Regions from separate parts of the Paenibacillus sp. FSL R7-0163 genome, predicted to be linked through region 2. Evidence: a T-box and tRNA genes for the amino acid it is inferred to sense, from the RefSeq annotation. Region 2 holds a T-box; the other holds one or more tRNA genes.
What was found. The T-box of region 2 lies ahead of metG (methionine--tRNA ligase). A T-box ahead of a tRNA ligase gene usually reads a tRNA of that ligase, here a tRNA-Met.

Region 1: it encodes a tRNA-Met, which carries the amino acid that the T-box ahead of metG (methionine--tRNA ligase) is inferred to sense. The anticodon was not compared.

What each region holds. Positions count from the first base shown of each region.
Region 1 covers NZ_CP150224.1:1,031,389-1,041,297, reverse strand. The annotation lists gene NST45_RS04450 (sigma-70 family RNA polymerase sigma factor) at 1-346, shown strand, start outside; gene NST45_RS04445 (hypothetical protein) at 343-1,332, shown strand; gene NST45_RS04440 (hypothetical protein) at 1,358-1,627, shown strand; gene NST45_RS04435 (hypothetical protein) at 2,291-2,965, shown strand; gene NST45_RS04430 (hypothetical protein) at 3,254-3,757, opposite strand; tRNA gene NST45_RS04425 (tRNA-Ile) at 4,456-4,529, opposite strand; tRNA gene NST45_RS04420 (tRNA-Met) at 4,574-4,650, opposite strand; gene NST45_RS04415 (extracellular solute-binding protein) at 5,010-6,497, opposite strand; gene pyrE (orotate phosphoribosyltransferase) at 7,041-7,679, opposite strand; gene pyrF (orotidine-5'-phosphate decarboxylase) at 7,676-8,422, opposite strand; gene carB (carbamoyl-phosphate synthase large subunit) at 8,534-9,909, opposite strand, start outside.
Region 2 covers NZ_CP150224.1:2,070,419-2,080,327, reverse strand. The annotation lists gene NST45_RS09265 (LysR family transcriptional regulator) at 1-374, shown strand, start outside; gene metG (methionine--tRNA ligase) at 383-2,029, opposite strand; T-box leader at 2,073-2,334, opposite strand; gene NST45_RS09255 (DUF4362 domain-containing protein) at 2,460-2,924, shown strand; gene htpG (molecular chaperone HtpG) at 2,986-4,866, opposite strand; gene NST45_RS09245 (VOC family protein) at 5,120-5,542, shown strand; gene NST45_RS09240 (LysR family transcriptional regulator) at 5,513-6,388, opposite strand; gene dapA (4-hydroxy-tetrahydrodipicolinate synthase) at 6,510-7,406, shown strand; gene NST45_RS09230 (DEAD/DEAH box helicase) at 7,594-8,982, opposite strand.

The sequences.
Region 1 (9,909 bases), 1.0 Mb from region 2:
AAAAGCGCCAAAGTTCAAAGATGCCGAACATCAGAAGGCATGGCTGATCCGGGTAATCACCAACCATTGTAAAACACTACTGGGCAGAGGCTGGCGCAAGCGCGAGGTTAAGCTGGAGAGCGCTGAGCCAATTGCGGCAGACAGCCCCGAGGATTGGGCTCTGCTGCAGTTAGTTATGGCGATGCCCATGAAGTATAAAACCGTAATCCATCTTTATTATTACGAGGACTATCCCATCCAGGAGATCAGCAAGATTCTGCAGATTAGCCAGTCTGCCGTGAAGATGAGACTTCAGCGGGGACGGCAACTGTTAAAACTGGAGCTGGAAGGAGTGGAACCACAGTGAAGGAAGATCAGTTTCGAACAACATATAAGAAAGCGGTGGATTCGATGAAACCAGGTGAAGAAATGAAAAAAGAATTGTTCGACAAAATGGAGCAGCGGCAGGAGCGGAAACGTCCGCGCAAGACGGTTTATATCGCGGCAAGTGTCGTGCTCGCCGCAGGAATCGGTCTGGCTGGGCCTAGTATATGGCAGCAGTTGAACAGTCAGAGCTCCCCGGGGCAGGTTGCCCAGGTAACTCCGGGTGTAAGCAATGCTGGCAATTCGGGCACAGCTACATCGGGCAGCATTGTCATTCCCAAGCTGAAACTGCCAGATAAGGAATCTGGCGTGAAGGCAGATATGATCGCCTTGGTCGTGTATAAAAATAATATTTACACACAGTCAGCGACTCGCATCGACGCTGCCGATGCTGCCGCTCTGCGCGGTGACAAGTTAGGACGCACTACAGGCGGCATCAACGAATGGAGCGGTAACGACGAATATATTGAGTTAGCCTCGAACATCGGCGAAACGGATCTCTATTCCGTGAAGGGCTATGATTCCAGCTTCCTGATTATGTCCTATTCGGAAATCAACGGCGAGGTATTCGCTGAACTGTATGAGCACACGAACGGCATCACCATAAACAGCGGCGCCGACCTATTCGGCAAGCTGAATCTTGAAGGCCGAGTTACTTCAGCTCAGTCGGAAAGCTTCAACAGCTGGAACAACGGCCTCCAGCAGCAGGCGCCAATCGCCAATGGCGAGGCGCTTGATGGCTTCCTGACAGCACTCCAAGCGGCTAAACCGCTGGCAGCAGAGCCGCTGATCGAGCAAGGCATCTACGACAGCGAAGACCGCAAGATCATCTATCTGCAGCTGGAAGACAACGCCCGAGTAGAGCTGACGCTGTTCGGTCAAGGACTTGTACGCTACGGTCAGGCACCGGTATTCTTCGAGGTCGAATCCGGGGCATTCCAGCAGCTGTGGGACAGCATGAAACTTTAGGGATGTTGGTGGAAACCCAGGGCCTGTGGTTGGGACTGCGGTTGGGATCGGGATTGCGACTGAGATTAGGACTGTGATCGGGACTGCGATTGCGAATGCGACTAGGAGTGTGATTGGGATTGGGATTGCGATCGGGACTGCGACTAGGGCTGCGGTTGGGATCGCGATTGCGATCGGGACTGCGATCGGGACTGCGATCGAGATTGAGATTGAGATTGGGACTGCGGTCGGAAGCAATTGGGTACATCGTTTCGATCGCCTTGCTCTCCATTGGAGGAATTTAGCTGACTGCTAACAAAAACGGCGCTGCTTCCAAACCATTTCATGGTTTGGAGCAGTGCCGTTTTGTGCTTTACTGTATGGTTTATGAGCTCGCATACTAGATATGCTGGTTGCAGAGGTGAAACTACTGACTGTTCCTTTATAGGCTACTTCTCATTGTAATTTCTGCAACTACATCTGCGAGGAGCATGGCACTAACGAGCTAACGAACTAACCTCCTTCACCTCGAGCTATCGGACCTAGATGCCGCTATTTGCTGATTTTCAGCCTTTGGAGCATGGTTTCGGACTCCATGGACGCTAATGCCTAGAAAGAGACTCAAATGCGGTACTTTTTATGCCAATAGCGACTATGGAGTCCGTTAGAATTGCAAATGTGGAGAAAAACCTCTTTAAGGGTCAGCTGGGTCCGATAGGAGCCTCATACCAAAAATGCTCCCTACTCAAACGAAGTTTGGTGTTTAGTATAAGTAAGTTTGCAGCAAGAAAGAGTGCCCCAACAGCTATTTTATCGGATACCGGATAACTCTTTCTTTTTTTCTGTCCATAACAAATCTTTCATACTCCAGAGTCCTTATGTTACTAATCCTCAGTCAAATACAATTCAAATTTCCTCACTATTAAACTATTTCACATGGTAAAATAAACCTGATTTAAATAAAAGGAGAGTACATAATATGGGATTTTTCAAAGGAGTATTACAGGGTCTTCTTACAATAATAGAAGATAGAGAATATCAGAAACTTTCGGAATCAAATACTATAAAAATCGATAATAAATTAACTTATACTCCAACAGTAAACAGACAATTCGCCATCATTGAAATTAAAGGTAATAATTATCTGCATAAAGATAGCATATTGAGCATGAAATTGAGTTCAGGATTTTTATCCATTGGAAACGTTATGATAAGTCGTTCATTAGTGTCAGGAAATCTTGATATGCTTAATTTATCGCAAGATGACTTTAACAATGGCGTTAACCTATATGGAATGATTTCCGATGAACGACAGAATGTAACAGAGATAGTATGTTGCTTGAAAAATGATATTTCCTTAATTCAAGGGTACGTTCAAGAAGCACTCGCTATTAAAAAGATTGAAGCTGAAAGAAAATTCATAATTCAACAAAATGAACAACTTAGGAAAGAAGAGGAAGAAAAACGAAAAAAATCACAAAAAGAATACTTCCAAACGCATATCAAAGAAAAACAAATTATGAAATATGGAATACGTCACACTAAATGCTGGAGATGTCATGCTCCTTTAGGCACTGAGACACACCCTATTCATTATTCTTGTGGTTGGCTCCAGTGTGACTGCGGTGCATGTAAATGCAATTATCACAGATAGTAAAAGAGTATTTTCGTTTTCATCGGTTACTTCTCCTTAGTGGGTACTTGTAAACTCAACCGCGGTGACCGGGGGCTAGAGTTATTGCTGGATTAATTCTTTACGAAGCAATTTGCCCCAAAGGCAAATCAAAAGTACGCAGTATTTAGAGCATGCTTCTACATTGTGCGTTCAGTCATTCGCGAGCATCTCCTGTTGAGCATTATAATCCGACTACTACGACATAAAAAAGGAACGCCCACCATGGACGCTCCTTTTTTTCTTATTCGTCTACAAAATTCTAGCTAGTTACGCATTTACACTTTCCGTTTTTCGATCCTGTCTTGCGTGTAATGTTTTCATCGCAAATCTTGCTATCGGCTGCGCAACCAACAGTTCAATCCAAAATGCTATACCAAAGTTTCTTGGCCAGATGTGAAGGAAATTTTTAAGTGGATCCAGGTTTATTTGTTTCGTCCCAACCCATGTGCCGATAATTGATAGTAAGATAGATAACACCGTGACATTCAATAAAGTATTCAACAGAATCCTTGCATTAAATCCATCTGTTTGTCCCATGAATTTCGGCATCACTTTCCCAACAATCGGTCCTGCAACTAATCTTACAGATAAAACTACGATCATCCACATAAACGGAATAACCTTTAGTGTATCTATATACACTTCCTTACTGAAGCCACGTTCCAACCCCACAATAATAGGGGCAATAGTGTTTACTGAAATGATTGAAATAATGAGTAAAAATAGTATACCTTCTTTTCCGTTTCTGGGCAGTCTTTTGTCTCCATGCATGTTTGTCATCTCCGTGAATAATATTTCAGATGGCAGACGTATCATGAGACATATATTTTTGGCCCAACAAAAAAGACCAATATCTCTACACACTGATTTAATAATTATAACATTTATTTAAAATGAATGTCAGAACTTCTACTAAAATTTATTAAATCCCCCTACTAACAAAGAACAGCTACCTGCATGCGCCTTAACAAGAGCGGCAGTGGCAGAGAAGTAAACTGCCGTACTCTACAAACGACACTAGAAATATTCTAGATTGGCTACAATGATAACCAGTGGTACTTTGCAAGGTTTTTCAGAATATTATTGATGGTCTTAAGGAACGCTATACGCAAATCGGGGCTAAAAAAAAGAATACGAGGACTCATACAAGGAAATTGACTTAGTATGTTGCTACTCTGGTCGGAGCTATATAAAGCTAAAGGTAGCTGCTGAACGACTGGGTATGACTCCAGCGATGTTCAACGAATAATACTCACACCTACTCCCAATCATGCAAGAAGAGGCCGTTGATAAAATTGAAGCAGAACTGAATAAATACGCTGAAAAACAGCTCGAAACTGCAGAAAAATAATTCCCGTTAGCAAATCCGTTAGCAAACTCAAAATTCTGTTCTTTATCCATTCTACTTTCTTATATTGCTAAGCTTATAGACAGCAAAAAACCCTTACAAAGTAAGGGTTTTTGATAAGTGGGCCCTGAGGGACTCGAACCCCCGACCAATCGGTTATGAGCCGACCGCTCTAACCAACTGAGCTAAGGGCCCGGATCTAAAAATATCCGAATGTACAATTGCTGTTGTAATAAAATTGGTTGCGGGGGCAGGATTTGAACCTGCGACCTTCGGGTTATGAGCCCGACGAGCTACCGGGCTGCTCCACCCCGCGTCAGAAATAATATTCAAACAGCGACAATAAATAATATACAGTACAAAATGGGTCTACGTCAAGGATGAATTTGTAAAAGTTCTCAAGGCAAAAATCTAACCCCATATCTTCCTTTGCGGGATCGATAAATTTCCACAAAACTTGGGTCATGGTAGCCATAAATCCAGCCATCTTGCTCCAACCTTTTTGCTAAACAACCTGCTTGAAATCTCGTTCTGAACAGTTTCGCGAAGTATATCCAATTCATGATGCCCTCTTCTCCTTTTCGCAAATTAATCTCACGCTGCTCTGAACTTATCATGCCCAAGTTCCACAAAATAAGCCACCGGAAATCCGGTGGCCGCTACATATTCCAAAACTTAATCCCCTATAGAGTCGAAATAATATGTGGGATCTTTTTCGAGCGTACCCAGCATGGTATTCCCTTGCTTCTCCCAAGCTTTGAGGGCACTCTCCACCGTTCTTTTGCCCTGATAAACCTCTGTGAATAGTTGGCGCCCAACATCGTTAATACGGCTAATTCCAGGCTTCTGTGTTTGTAGGACGTTCATCAAAGGATCATTGGCTGGTAATGGTTTGAGCGTATAGAAGGATTCCAGATTTACTGAAGGTACCTTCGTGGTAATGTAATCCTTACGGGAAGTTAGTTCCCCGCGGGTATGAGCTTTAATTTTGGCTACCTCATTACTGTTGACGAACTTGATCAAATCCCAAGCATCTTCCTTATTAGCAGCCATAGTGTTGATAGCCATCATATTACCTACCCAAGTACCTACAGCCACTCCTGGTTTCTCCTTAAAAGTAGGTACGGTAACGAAACCCCAATCGACGGGACTGTAATTTTTAATTTTTGCTGCATTGCGGCTCACACCTGCAAGCTCATTAAGATAATCGTATTCTCCAATTACCATTGCAGCTTTTCCGGTAAGGAATAGATCCCCTTGGACAGGACTATAGGTGCTCCGTTCTGTTTCTATAAAATCCATACCGTTTAACCCAGGTGTAATTTGCTTTTTCACCAATTGGCTGTAGGTCGTCCAAGCTTGACTCCACTGTGTTTGGTTTACCTCCATCTTATGTCCCTTGTTGTCATACATAGCAAGCTCAAGCGGTGAGACATAGGTCTGCATATCCCAGAAAGGATCGCTCATATTACGGTTCATCGAAAATCCATATATACGCTTATCTTTATTTGTCGATTTCTTGGTCACCTTTTCGGCCAGCGCGAACACTTCATCCCAAGTCATTCCGTCCGTCGGATAACCTACACCAGCAGCATCAAAAATACCTTTGTTAAAATATAACGCACTCGACATAAAGGTCGGCGCTAACGCGTAAAGACTTCCTCCACCCAGCTCACGTACTCCATTTAACATTGTAGGTGCCATATTGCTTAAATCATATTGATCTCGTGCGATAAGCGGCTCCAGCGATTGCACCAGATTATGCTTCACCAAACTCTTCACCAATGTACTATCACCGACGATTACATCAACTGGCTGTGCACCGCCCATAATTGTTCGGATATTCTCCAGATTATCTGGGTTAACCTCTGGATAGGTGCTGTCAAAACGAAGCTCATTCATATTGATGGCTGGAATAATCTCAAGTTTGATTTCAGGATGCTGCAATTCATACATATCTGTAAACTGCTGACGAAAAGAAGAATCGTCCTCTCCAGACCAGAGGCTGCCAATACGTAGTACACGCTGTTCTGTAGATGGCTTAGAAGCCTCCGCCCAAGCTGTGTGCCTGCTTTCAGAAATTAAAGGCAATAGCAGTGCAGCACATACTCCAAAGCTTAACCAGCGCCGCCATAGCCTTCTATTATTATTTATATGATTCATTCTTGAACCCTCCCATAAAATACTCAATCCATCCACCTTATGAATAATTACCCATAATTCTAGTAACAGTATATAGCTTTATTCAGGAGGGGAAGTTACAGGCTGTTTAAAGTTATGCTACGATTTCTTCATATTATTTCTATAAAAAACATTCCGGGAGTTTTCTGAGGATCCTGATATGCCTTTCTACGGTAAGATAATTGCACTTTGTGCAACTATTACAGCTGTGTGTGTTGCGCTTCTCCTTTTAATTGCACTATGTGCAGTTAAAAAACGTTATTAGGAGCTTTCGGCGGATTTCTGGTGGATATAATTGCACAAAGTGCAACTATATCGCCATATCCTCTAAGGAAGGTTAGTTTAAGTGCACGAACTGCAACTATTCTGCGTGTGTGACGACAGCGCGAGGAATCACCGGGGCAGAGTATAGTATTCCAGAGTGTCAGAGCACCTTTTCCTTTTAATTGCACTCGGTGCAGTTAAAAAGAAAAGCCTCCCACCAAAATGTGAGAGGCCCGTCCAATCTATACTTAAATATTTATTTTAAACGCCAAATGCGGACGGATCTTTTCTCCAAGATTTCAGCAGTTCCACATCCGTAGCTGCGATCTCGCCTTGTGTAAGAGCCACATCAATCAATGTGCTGTAGTTGGACAAGCTTTGTAATGGCATTTCAGCGGCAGCAAAAGCATCGACCGCACGATCCAGCTCGTAGCTGAAGATTGCCAATACAGCCAACGCTTCTGCGCCTGCTTCTTGCACAGCTTGAGCTGCTTTGATGGAGCTTCCACCAGTGGAGATCAAGTCCTCGATAACGACTACCTTTTGCCCCGGCTTAATTAGGCCTTCGATCTGATTCTGCTTGCCGTGACCTTTAGCTTTATCGCGGATATAAGCCATTGGCAGATTGAGTTTATCAGCTACCCAAGCTGCGTGAGGAATGCCTGCGGTTGCTGTACCTGCGATCACCTCTGCATCTGGATACTGGCTTTTAATAAGCTCAGCAAAGGCATCAGCAATATAGTTACGTACCTCTGGGTAAGCCATAGTCAGACGGTTATCGCAATAGATCGGGGATTTAATACCAGAGGTCCAGGTAAAAGGCTCCTGCGGTCGCAGTGCCACCGCTCCTATCGTAAGCAGATAACTTGCTACTTGTTCACTTCTATTTAATGTACTCATGCTAGGGTCATCTCCTCAATAATATTTAGTGCTGCTTGACGTGGATCAGCTGCAGTTGTAACAGGACGTCCCACCACCAGGAAGTGGCTGCCTTGCTGAATGGCTTTGCCCGGCGTCATCACCCGGGACTGGTCACCTAGGGATGCACCTGCTGGCCGGATACCAGGTGTAACTGTACAAAATGCGGGCCCACAAGCCTCTGCGATCGCTGAGGACTCTTGCGGTGAAGCCACTACTCCATCCAGACCTGCAGCGGCTACCAGCTTAGCGTATCTGACTACAGTATCTGCTACGTCTCCTGCGATTCCAATTTCGTTATTCATCACTTCTTGGCTCGTGCTGGTTAGCTGTGTAACTGCGATAATCAAAGGCATTTTAAGCGCAGCATTCCCATTAACTACTGAAGCAGCGCCTTCACGGGCTGCAGCCATCATTGCCGAGCCTCCAGCGGCATGTACGTTAAACATATCTACACCGAGGTTCGTAAGGCTTTCTGCCCCGCCTTTTACCGTGTTAGGAATATCATGCATTTTGACATCTGCAAATACAGAATACCCCCGAGATTTCAGTTCATTAATGAATTCCGGTCCTGCTGCATAGAAGAGCTGCATTCCCACTTTCATATAACAAGGAATCCCTTCCAGCTTGTCAATCAAGGTTCTTGCCCCAGCAACATCAGGGTAATCCAAGGCGATCATCAAGCGATTCGCCATTTCATTCCACTTTGCATCTCCCTGTCCCATAACCGTTCTCCCATCCAGTGCAGACTTAAATCCACACTCTTCATTTATTAGCCCCTAGGCATAGCGGAACGGTCTGCGTAAACGCAAACCGCCCTATGCATCTTTATGAGATTAGTTTAATTGTCCGACAAAAGCAGGCATGGACTGTGACGAGAAGTTGATCGTTTGCAGCATTCTGAGCAGTGCCGTTACTGTATCGAGTGATGTCATACATACGACGCCATTCTCAACCGCTTCACGACGGATACGGAATCCATCACGCTCTGGTGTTTTCCCTTTAGTCAGTGTATTAAAGACGAAGTTGGCTTGCCCACCACGAATCAAGTCGAGAATGTTCGGTGCACCTTCATCCAGCTTGTTCACGTTCATTACGTTGAGACCTGCTTCTTCAAGCGCTTGAGCGGTTCCTCCGGTAGCAATGATCTTGTAACCCAGCGAGTGGAAGCCTTTCATAAGCTCCACAGCTTCTGCTTTATCTTTATCTGCCACTGTAACGATGATAGCGCCGGTTGCTGGAATTTTCATTCCTGCTCCGATTAGACCTTTATACAAAGCTTTTGCATACAATTTATCGCGGCCCATAACCTCACCCGTCGATTTCATTTCAGGTCCGAGCGTTGGTTCTACTCTACGCAGCTTGGCAAAAGAGAACACCGGCACTTTAACCGATACATAATCACTTTCCGGCCATAGACCTTCTGTATAACCGTCATCTTTCAGCTTGCCGCCGAGAATGATTTTGGTTGCCAGATGCGCCATTGGAATTCCAGTTACTTTACTCAAGAATGGAACCGTACGCGATGAACGTGGATTTACTTCAATGACGTACACTTCATTCTGATAGATGACGAACTGGATGTTGACCAGACCAATCGTTTTCAGTTCCTTAGCAATCTTGATTGTGATCTCTGCAATTTTTGCTTTCAGACCTTCATCCAGATATTGCGGAGGATATACAGCGATGGAGTCACCGGAGTGAACGCCTGCACGCTCAACATGCTCCATAATCCCTGGAATAACTACCGTCTCACCGTCACAAATTGCGTCTACCTCAACCTCTTTACCAAGCATGTAACGGTCAATCAATACCGGATGCTCCGGATTCACCTTAACCGCTTCTACCATGTAGCTAAGCAATTCCGCATCATTATATACAATTTCCATTGCGCGTCCACCAAGTACATAGGAAGGACGTACCAGGACTGGATATCCAAGCGATTGTGCAGTTTCTACTGCTTGATCTACGTTGATAACCGTCTTCCCTTTTGGTTGGGCAATATCCAGACGAGCCAGCAAAGCTTCGAATTTCTTCCGATCTTCAGCTTCGTCAATACTGTCTAGGCTAGTTCCGAGAATCTTAACGCCAGCGGCACTTAATGGTGCAGCAAGGTTAATGGCTGTTTGGCCTCCGAATTGTACGATAACCCCAATCGGATTCTCTTGCGCAATTACGTTCATTACATCTTCAAAGAACAAGGGTTCAAAAT
Region 2 (9,909 bases):
TTGCCGTAATGACACCTGAGTATGACTGGAAAACGGATGAAAACTTTATTGAGATCGGTGAGCTAAAGGATAAGCCGCTTATTATCTACCGCCGTTTTGAGCAGCTTATCCGGGAAACATGTCTTGAGAACGGCTTTGATCCGCTGATTTTCTGTATGAATGATGATGCTAGAACAACACTGCTCTGGGCAAACGCTGGTCTTGGCATCGGAATCATCCCCAAATCCGCTTTCGAATTAACGAGTAATAGTAATTTGATCTATAAAGAAATTAGTAGTGAATCACTACGCACGCGGGTCGCCGCCGTCTGGATTAAGGATAAATACTTGTCATCATTGGCTTCAAAGTTTATTGAGAGTTTCAAGAATGGATAATACCAGCTCTATTTATTCACTTGCTGTTGAACGAGCCTATCCTCTTCTTCTTTAATACGGTTAATATCAATTCGTTCAAACAATAATTGTAAATCAGTAACCTGTTGGTAAGGGGGTACCGAGCAAGGCTGCCAATTCGGTAGTTCTAACGACAGGAACCCCCTGATCTTGTCACAAGAGAACGGCAGAAACGGATGTAACAAATTCGCTAGGTTCGCAATAATCTGCACACATGTGTATATTGCAGAATCACAAGAAACCTGATCCTCTTTTATCTGTATCCATGGTTTTTGCAGGTCGAAATACTGGTTTGCCTTGCGCACATAAGAAAAAATATACTCCAGCGCATCTTTTAGATTCCCAGCCTCAATAAGCCGCCCTGATTCGAGATACAAGAGGTCAATGTTGTCATTCCACCCCTTATCCAATTGCCCATTCGGCACTTTCCCTTCATAAAACTTATCTACAAAAGCCAATGAACGGTTCACAAAGTTACCAAATGCTCCAAGCAGCTCTCCATTATGGCTATAAATAAACTCTCTCCAGGAAAAATCCGTGTCCCGCTTCTCGGGTCCATTAGCAATTAAGAAATAACGAATAGAATCTGGCTGATACCGCTCTAAAATATCAGGTACCCAGACCGCCCAGTTTCGGCTAGTGGAGAACTTCTGCCCTTCAAGGGTTAAATATTCGCTAGATATAATCCTGTCCGGTAAATGCAGACCTCCAGCTCCTAATAACACAGCCGGCCATATTAAAGTGTGAAAAGGAATATTGTCTTTACCATGCACATAATAAGCAGTAATCTCCCCTTTTTCCTCTAACCAAAAATCCTCCCAGCTTCCTCCGGACTGTGCAGCCCACTGCTTACTGGCTGATAAATAACCACTTACCGCCTCAATCCAAACATAAATCTTTTTATCTTCAAATCCAGCCACAGGAACATCTACACCCCAAGACAAGTCTCTTGTTACCGCGCGGTCCTGCAGCTCTTCTTGTAAATAACGTTTGGTCAGTTTTATAGCGTTATCTCTCCAAAATTGTGCTTCCTCTACATATTCCGTTAATTCAGACTGAAAATTAGATAAGCTAAGATAATAATGTTCTGTCGGCCTTTCTGATGGTGTATTACCACATAATTTGCAGACTCTGTCTAACAAATCGGCAGGATCTAGAATCGTAGAACAATAATCACATTGATCCCCTCGCGCCCGCTGGCCACATACCGGACAAGTCCCTTCCACATATCTGTCTGGCAAAAAGCGCTGATCCACCTCGCAGTAACATTGCGCAATGGTTTTTTTATGTAAATGACCATTCTCTAGTAGCTTTGTAAACAACTCTTGCACGACCTTATGATGCTGCGGTTGATCCGTTCGAGTATATAGATCATAACTAAATCCCAGCTGTTTAAAACACTTCAGAAACTCCTCATGATATCTGCTTGCAAAAGCTCCGGGTGTAATCCCTTCATTCGCAGCCTGAACCGCTACGGGTGTGCCATGGCAATCACTGCCTGATACATATAATACGTTATCCCCTTTGGAGCGAAAATATCGTGCCAGCACATCCCCAGGCAACACACTTGATAATCTCCCAAGATGTAAAGATCCATTCGCATACGGCCAAGCACCACCTATAAACACATTACTCATTAACCTTCTCCTCCTTTTTTTGACAACAAAAAAACTCCCATCCACAAAGGACGAGAGTTCTACTCACGTGTTACCACCTAATTTTATAAATGCCTCATGACATTTACCTCTTCAGGTACGACGTTAATTAACGTTTATACCCTAGCACTGTAACGGATGCAGGTTCCGGCGCAGCCTACAACCCATAAGGTTTCGATGCGCAGCTCTGAGACCATATTCCCAAGGGTTTTCTTTACTCCTTTTCAGCGACCGGAGCTCTCTGTTGAAAGAATTGCCGTGGTACTCTTTCTCTTCTTTGCTTTTACATATTCAAGTTAGAGAAAATAATAATCAATTTGTTGTTTATTGTCAATGTGAAAAATCAAGCTCACTGTAACTTTTCCAGTTAATCTCCGTCTTTTATATAAATACGTTACAAGGAGGTCCCTCAGTGAAAAAGGTAAATTTGCTTACACTCTCTGTTCTTTTACTAGCAGGGGTATGGGGTTGCTCCGATAATCAAGTCAATTCTGTACCTAAAAGTGAGCCCTATACTTCCAAAGAAGCCATCAGTAGAGGGGATATTGTTTCTTGGGAAAAAGTGTACAACCTCGATAAATTCGAGCAATTTATAACGAATCTCTCCAGCAAAAAAGCAGACAATATACGCGTTACAAGTTACACAGATGAAGGCGATCCTATATTTAAGGATTTGAAATTTGACGGTAACGTGATTAATTATAGCTATGATACCTCTAATGATGCATTCGGTGGAAGCAACACAGGAGTCAGAACCGATACCTGCTCCGAAGTGACGAGTAAAAAAAGCACACAAGGTGAAATTATCTATTCGATCAGCGGTTGCACAAATAATGACTCTGAAATTGATTACTACCTTTTTCGCACAACAAAATGAAATGCTGAAATAAAAAAGACCACCCAATCATAATACAATTGGATGGTCTCTGTACTTCATATTATTTCATGATTTTGCAAATATCATTGGTGAATTGAACAGGATCACTAACCTGTAGACCTTCGATCAACAGCGCTTGGTTGTACAGCAGGTTCGTGTATAAACCGAGCTTTTCTTTGTCGTTCTCTGCTGCCGCCTTCAAGGACTGGAATACTTCGTGATGGATGTTGATTTCAAGTACCTTATCCGCTTGCACCTCTTGGCCATTCGGCATCGATTTCAGAATTTTCTCCATCTCGATCGTCAGCTCACCTTCTGCAGAGAGACATACCGGATGAGTCTTTAAACGTTTGGAAGCTTTAACATTTTTCACTTTGCCGGACAGGATGTCCTTCATCGCTTCAAAAAGCTCCTTGTTTTCGTTCTCTTCCGCTTCCGTTGGCTTGTCCGCTTCGTCGGCTTCGATCCCCAGATCTCCGCTGGATACGGATTTAAATTCTTTTTCCTTATAAGACTGAATCATCTTGATCGCAAATTCATCAATATCATCAGTGAAGTAGAGAATTTCATACCCTTTATCCGATACAAGCTCGGTTTGCGGGAGCTTCTCGATTCTGTCGATCGACTCTCCGGAAGCATAGTAGATATACTTCTGATCTTCTGGCATTCTTGAGACGTATTCGTCCAGCGTAACCAGCTTCTTCTCCTTGGAGGAGTAGAACATCAGTAAATCTTGGAGGGTGTCTTTGTGCATCCCATAATCGTTATAAACACCAAACTTAAGCTGTCTGCCAAAAGCATTATAGAACTGCTCATATTTCTCTCTTTCATCCTTCAGCAGGCTTTGCAGTTGGCTTTTCACTTTATTCTTAATATTCTTAGCGATCAAAGTCAGCTGACGGTCATGCTGGAGCATCTCTCTGGAAATGTTCAAGGAAAGATCCTCTGAGTCCACCATACCTTTTACAAAACTGAAGTAATCAGGCAGCAGATCCGCACATTTGTTCATGATCAACACACCGTTGGAATAGAGCTCAAGACCTTTTTCATATTCCTTTGTGTAATAGTCAAACGGTGTATTTTCTGGGATGAACAAAATCGCATTGTACACTACAGCACCATCAGCACTGATATGAATATGTTTAAGCGGCTTATCGAAGCCGTAACGTTTCTCTGCATAGAAGTTATCGTAATCTTCTGTAGTCAGCTCGCTTTTGTTCTTGCGCCAGATTGGCACCATGCTGTTTACGGTTTGTTCTTGAACAACTTCTTCGAACTCATTCTCCGTGCCTTCTTTTGGCTTTTGTTCCTTCAAGTCCATTTTGATTGGGAAACGGATGAAGTCGGAGTATTTTTTAATGATGGATTTCAGGCGATATTCTTCCAAATATTCATCATATTGATCTTCTTCAGTATTCTCTTTAATCTTCAAAATCACATCAGTGCCGACAGAATCCTTCTCAACAGTCTCGATGGTATAGCCGTCAGCGCCCTTAGACTCCCATTTAAAGGCCTCGTCGCTTCCTAATGCCTTACTGATCACTATAACGTCATCAGCCACCATAAACGCAGCGTAGAAGCCCACCCCGAACTGTCCGATGATGTTGTGGCCATCTTTAGCTTCGTTCTCTTTCTTAAAAGCAAGAGATCCACTCTTCGCGATAATTCCTAAGTTATTCTCCAGCTCTTCTTGTGTCATCCCGATACCTGTATCGGAAATCGTCAAGGTTCTGTTCGCCTTATCGGCGGTCACTTTAATATAATAATCCTCTTTATTGAAGACCAGGCCTTCATCAGCTAAGGCTTTGTAATAGATCTTATCAATCGCATCACTTGCATTGGAAATCAGTTCACGCAGGAAAATTTCCCGTTGAGTATAAATGGAGTTAATCATCATTTCCAGCAATCTTTTCGATTCGGCTTTAAACTCTTTTTTGGCCATGAATAAATAAATCTCCTTTCAAAATAACCTTATTATTCATCATTCCGTGATTAGCACTCTTCTTAGATGAGTGCTAATTCTTCTTTTTATATAACATAAACTCATTTTCAATGTCAAATTTTTTGGCTACTTTCATATGAAAATATAACCCTTTACAATTCCCTTGGAGTCCTATTGATTGTATGATTTAAATAGATTAGATACATAATTTCCAAATAAAGGTTTATCCATTTCGGATTTGGGAGGTCTTTAAATGAATGAACAAGCAATGTCCGCTTTAAATTCCACAATAAAAAGCCCCGTAAAGAACTTAATTGGCAGTGTATTCATTCCCGTACATGATATTGAAAAATCCCGTCGCTGGTATTGCCAAGTCCTGGGGCTTCCAGAGACAGATTGTAAGATCATGAACGGTCATTTATGCCCGCTGCCTATGCAGGGAAACACTGGAATCATACTGGATACCATGCCGTTGTGGGGCGGCTTAGAACCTGAAGGAACACCGCCCATTACAACACCAGCTTTTTTGTTACTGACCGATGATTTGCAAGCCTCTTTCAATTATGTGAAGGCTCTCGGTGTAGAGCTAGTAACTGAAATTCAAGATGAGCATTGGTTTGTTGTGAAAGATCCTGATGGGAATAAATTAATGATTTGCAAGCAACATTTGGATTAAAAATTGCAGCGGTTGTGATTTCCACTTCTTAGGGTGCATCAGAAGCTGCAGATCAAAGTGAATTTCGGGATGAATAAAGGACAGCTCCGCCAAGCTTCCTCGTTCAATTTCTTCCTCTGCCACGATTTTTGGTAACAAAGCAATTCCAAGACCATTCATTACACAACGTTTGATGGCCTCCAGATTCGAAAGCTCAAAACCTATGCGGAATATGATCCCGTGCTCTTTTAACAAATTCTCGAACAGACTGCGGTAAATACAGCTTTCCTCCGAGACTATTAGCTCACAGTTATTCAGATCGTTTAGGGTTACCGTATCCATCTGGGCAAGCGGATGATGAATGGGGGCTATCAATACAAGCGGCTCATCTCTGACGATCGTACGCTCAAGGATGGAATCCGCAGTGGTGCGATCCAACATTAAGCCTAGATCTACTTCGCCATCTTTTATTTTGGCAAGAAGATTAGCTTCCTGCATCGTTTGCAGATGAATATCCAGCTTCGGAAATTTAGTCCTTAGCTGCTGCAGGTAAGGAGGTAAATAAAAGGCCGCTAAAGAATCTATCGTCCCAATAGTTATCGTTCCTCCGATTTGCTGGGCGATGGTTTCTTTTGAACGATCATACAAATCCAAAATCTCCACGAACAGCTTCAATAACTCTTCTCCTGGCGGGGTAAGCCGCAGCTGACGGCCATGCCTCTCTATTAAAGGTACTCCATATTCCTTCTCTATCTTCTGTATCTGCATCGTCACACTTGATTGTGCATATCCCAATTCTTCAGCAGCTCGCGTAAAGCTCTGACGTTTAGCCACCTCGCGGAAGGTTCGTAAATAGGTTAAATCCATTACCTCACCCTAACATCAATATTTTTGATGATCCATATCATTTATTATAGCTAACGACGATGCTACTTTCCATGGTAAAGTGTATGTAGAGGAATTAAAATATTTTGGAGGCCGATAATTTATGCTTACAGAACAACAGATTTATGGAGTTTATGTCCCCGTGGTCACCCCGTTCAATGCTGCTGGTGAAGTTGATTTGGATTCGTATCAGCGTTATGTAAAGAACATTATTAACAACAGCATACAAGGTCTGGTCGTTAATGGAACCACCGGAGAATCGCCCACTGTAACCGTAAATGAAATGCAGCTTCTAGTAAACACTTCCCGTGAGCTTCTACAATCCACATCAATCCCCTTAGTAGTTGGTACAGGTACCAATGATACAGCCTCTACGGTTGCACGCACGGAAATTGCTGCAAACCTTGGTGCTGATTGTGCACTAGTAGTCGTACCTTATTATAGTCGTCCTTCACAAGAGGGTATCATTGCCCATTTCCGCAAAGCTGCAGAAGTAGGCATACCAATCATGGCTTATGATATTCCAAGTCGTACAGGTACCGCCATGACGGTAGATACTGCACGTACAATCCTAGAAATGAATAATGTTGTCGGTTTAAAAGACTGCTCAGGCAGTACAAAAATGGTTACAGAGTTAGTCCGTACAGGTGCCAAACCTGTGCTTGGCGGCGATGATTCCCTCTTTTATGAAATGCTTAGCTGCGGAGCAGCTGGGGGTATGCTCGCTACTGCCAACGTTTATCCGGCAGAATGCCTTCGTATCTTTGAAGCCTTTACATCTGGTCAAGTGGACTTCGCTAAAGAAAGCTTTGAACAACTACTGCCGATCATCCGCCTATTGTTCAAGGAATCGAATCCCGCTCCAATTAAATGGATGCTTAACCAAAACGGCCTACTATCCTCGGATACGCTTCGCCTCCCTATGACTTCCATCAGCACAGGACTTCAGCAAGAACTGAGCCCCTATGTTCAGGACAATACAATTGAAGCAACCGCATAAATGAAATAACAACAGCCGTTGTACAGTGAGGAACTGTTTAGCGGCTGTTTTTTGTTGTAAATCATCAGGACATAAAACATAAAAAACTGCACCTCCAAATGTTAGTTGTGCTAACAATTGGGGTGCAGTTCAATTTACTCTGACGTTTTTTTATTTTGCTATAGAAACGATACGCATTCAAACTTACTTATCTGCTGCTCGTTTTTTGTCTTCCTTTTGTGAACCACTCGGACTTTGGCTTCAATGGAGGGTTAGACTTAGGTTTTGCTTTAGCTGGTTTGGATGCCGCTGATTTTGTTGCTGCCGGTTTTGTTGCCGCAGGTTTAGCAGTTGCTGGTTTGGAATTCGACGGTCTGGAAGACGATGGTCTCGAAGCTGCTGCTTTCGAACCTGACGGTTTCGCCGAACGATCTGTCTTCATTTGCGTTTTACGAGACATCGGATAAGGATGATCCTTAACTTCCGGAATCGATTTTCCAATCAATTTTTCAATATCTTTAAGGAAAGGAAGCTCTTCAGCTTCGCAAAAAGAAATTGCCGTTCCGCTCAATCCCGCTCTGCCTGTACGACCGATCCGGTGCACATAGGTTTCCGGAATGTTCGGTAAGTTGAAGTTAATTACGTGAGACAGCTCATCAATATCAATTCCCCGGGCAGCTATATCCGTAGCTACGAGAACACGAGTCGCACCGCTTTTAAAATTCCGCAAGGCGTTCTGGCGATCATTTTGAGATTTATTGCCGTGTATGGCTTGAGCAGCAATGTTCACTTTAGCCAGATCGCGGGTAACACGGTCCGCACCACGTTTGGTACGAGTAAACACCAAAGCTGAAACGATGGATTTATCCTGTAATAGCAGGTTCAACTGGTTTTGCTTATTTCCGTTCTCTAATAAATAGATCGATTGATTGATTCTATCCGCAGTAGATGACACGGGTGTGATTTCTACCTTCACTGGATTCACAAGCAATGTTTTGATCAATTTAGAAATTTCAGTTGGCATCGTTGCCGAGAAAAACAGAGTTTGCTTCTTCGTAGGCATTTTGGCGATGATTCGTTTCACATCATGAATAAAGCCCATATCCAGCATCCGGTCAGCTTCATCCAGAACTAAAATTTGTACATATTGCAGATCTACACGTTTCTGATTGATCAGGTCGATAAGTCTACCAGGGGTAGCAATAAGAATATCGGCACCTTGATTCAGTGCGCGTTCTTGCACTTTCTGTGACACACCGCCAACAATGGCAGCAGAGCGGATATCTGTATATTGGCTATACGCTTTTATGTTATCAGCAATTTGAATCGCTAGTTCTCTTGTCGGTGTTAAAATCAACGAGCGAATGCGTCGCACATTATTGGATTTGTTTGGGTTGGATTGTTCGCTTAACAATTGAATAATAGGCACGGAAAATGCAGCTGTTTTTCCTGTTCCCGTTTGTGCGCATCCAAGTAAATCTCTACCCGCTAATACAGCTGGAATCGACTGCTCCTGTATTGGTGTAGGTGATGTATAGTTTTCTTTGCTTAAAGCCTTCAAAATTGCAGGCACAATATTCAGTTCATTAAATGTCATTGGGTCTCCTTAATTTCTAATACATATATTCTTAACAATAAATCCTTTTGTCACGTCATAAACCATAATCATAACACAATAAGTTACATAATAATAGATTTTCTTTATCATCACACCAATTTTCATTAAAAATCCATTTCAGGATACTATTCGTTCTGCTCGTACAGAAATATTTTGCTAACCGTAAAATACTCCTCCTCAATTTATCCTGGGGCGTATCATTTGTTGATCCTGTTGATCCTGTTGATCCTGTTGATCCTGTTGATCCATCGGACTCAGACGCCCTTATTTTGAAGATTCATGGTTTTTGGCGATGCTATCGGACTCAGATGCACTTATTCACACCTTCGAAGCCCAATTCAGTACAAATATAAGGCAATAAGAGCTATGCGGTCCGATACCTTGGCAAAATAGATCAAAATGCTGAAATAGCTGCGATACAGTCCGATATGTACAAGCGGTCGGGTAAACCACGCAAACTTTACAGCACGCGGATCAGACACACAATCCTTACAGCACGCAGATCAGACACACAATCCTTACAGCACGCAGATCAGACACGCAATCCTTACAGCACGCGGATCAGACACGCAATCCTTACAGCACTCGGATCAGACACGCAATCCTTACAGCACGCGGATCAGACACGCAATCTTTACAGCACGCAGATCAGACACGCAATCCTTACAGCACGCGGATCAGACACGCAATCCTTACAGCACGCGGATCAGACACACAATCCTTACAGCACTCAGATCAGACACACAATCTTTACAGCACGCGGATCAGACACGCAATCCTTACAGCACGCGGATCAGACACGCAATCCTTACAGCACGCGGATCAGACACGCAATCCTTACAGCACGCGGATCAGACACGCACAAAAAAGCGGAGGATTTCTCCCCCGCTCCTTATCTTTGCTATA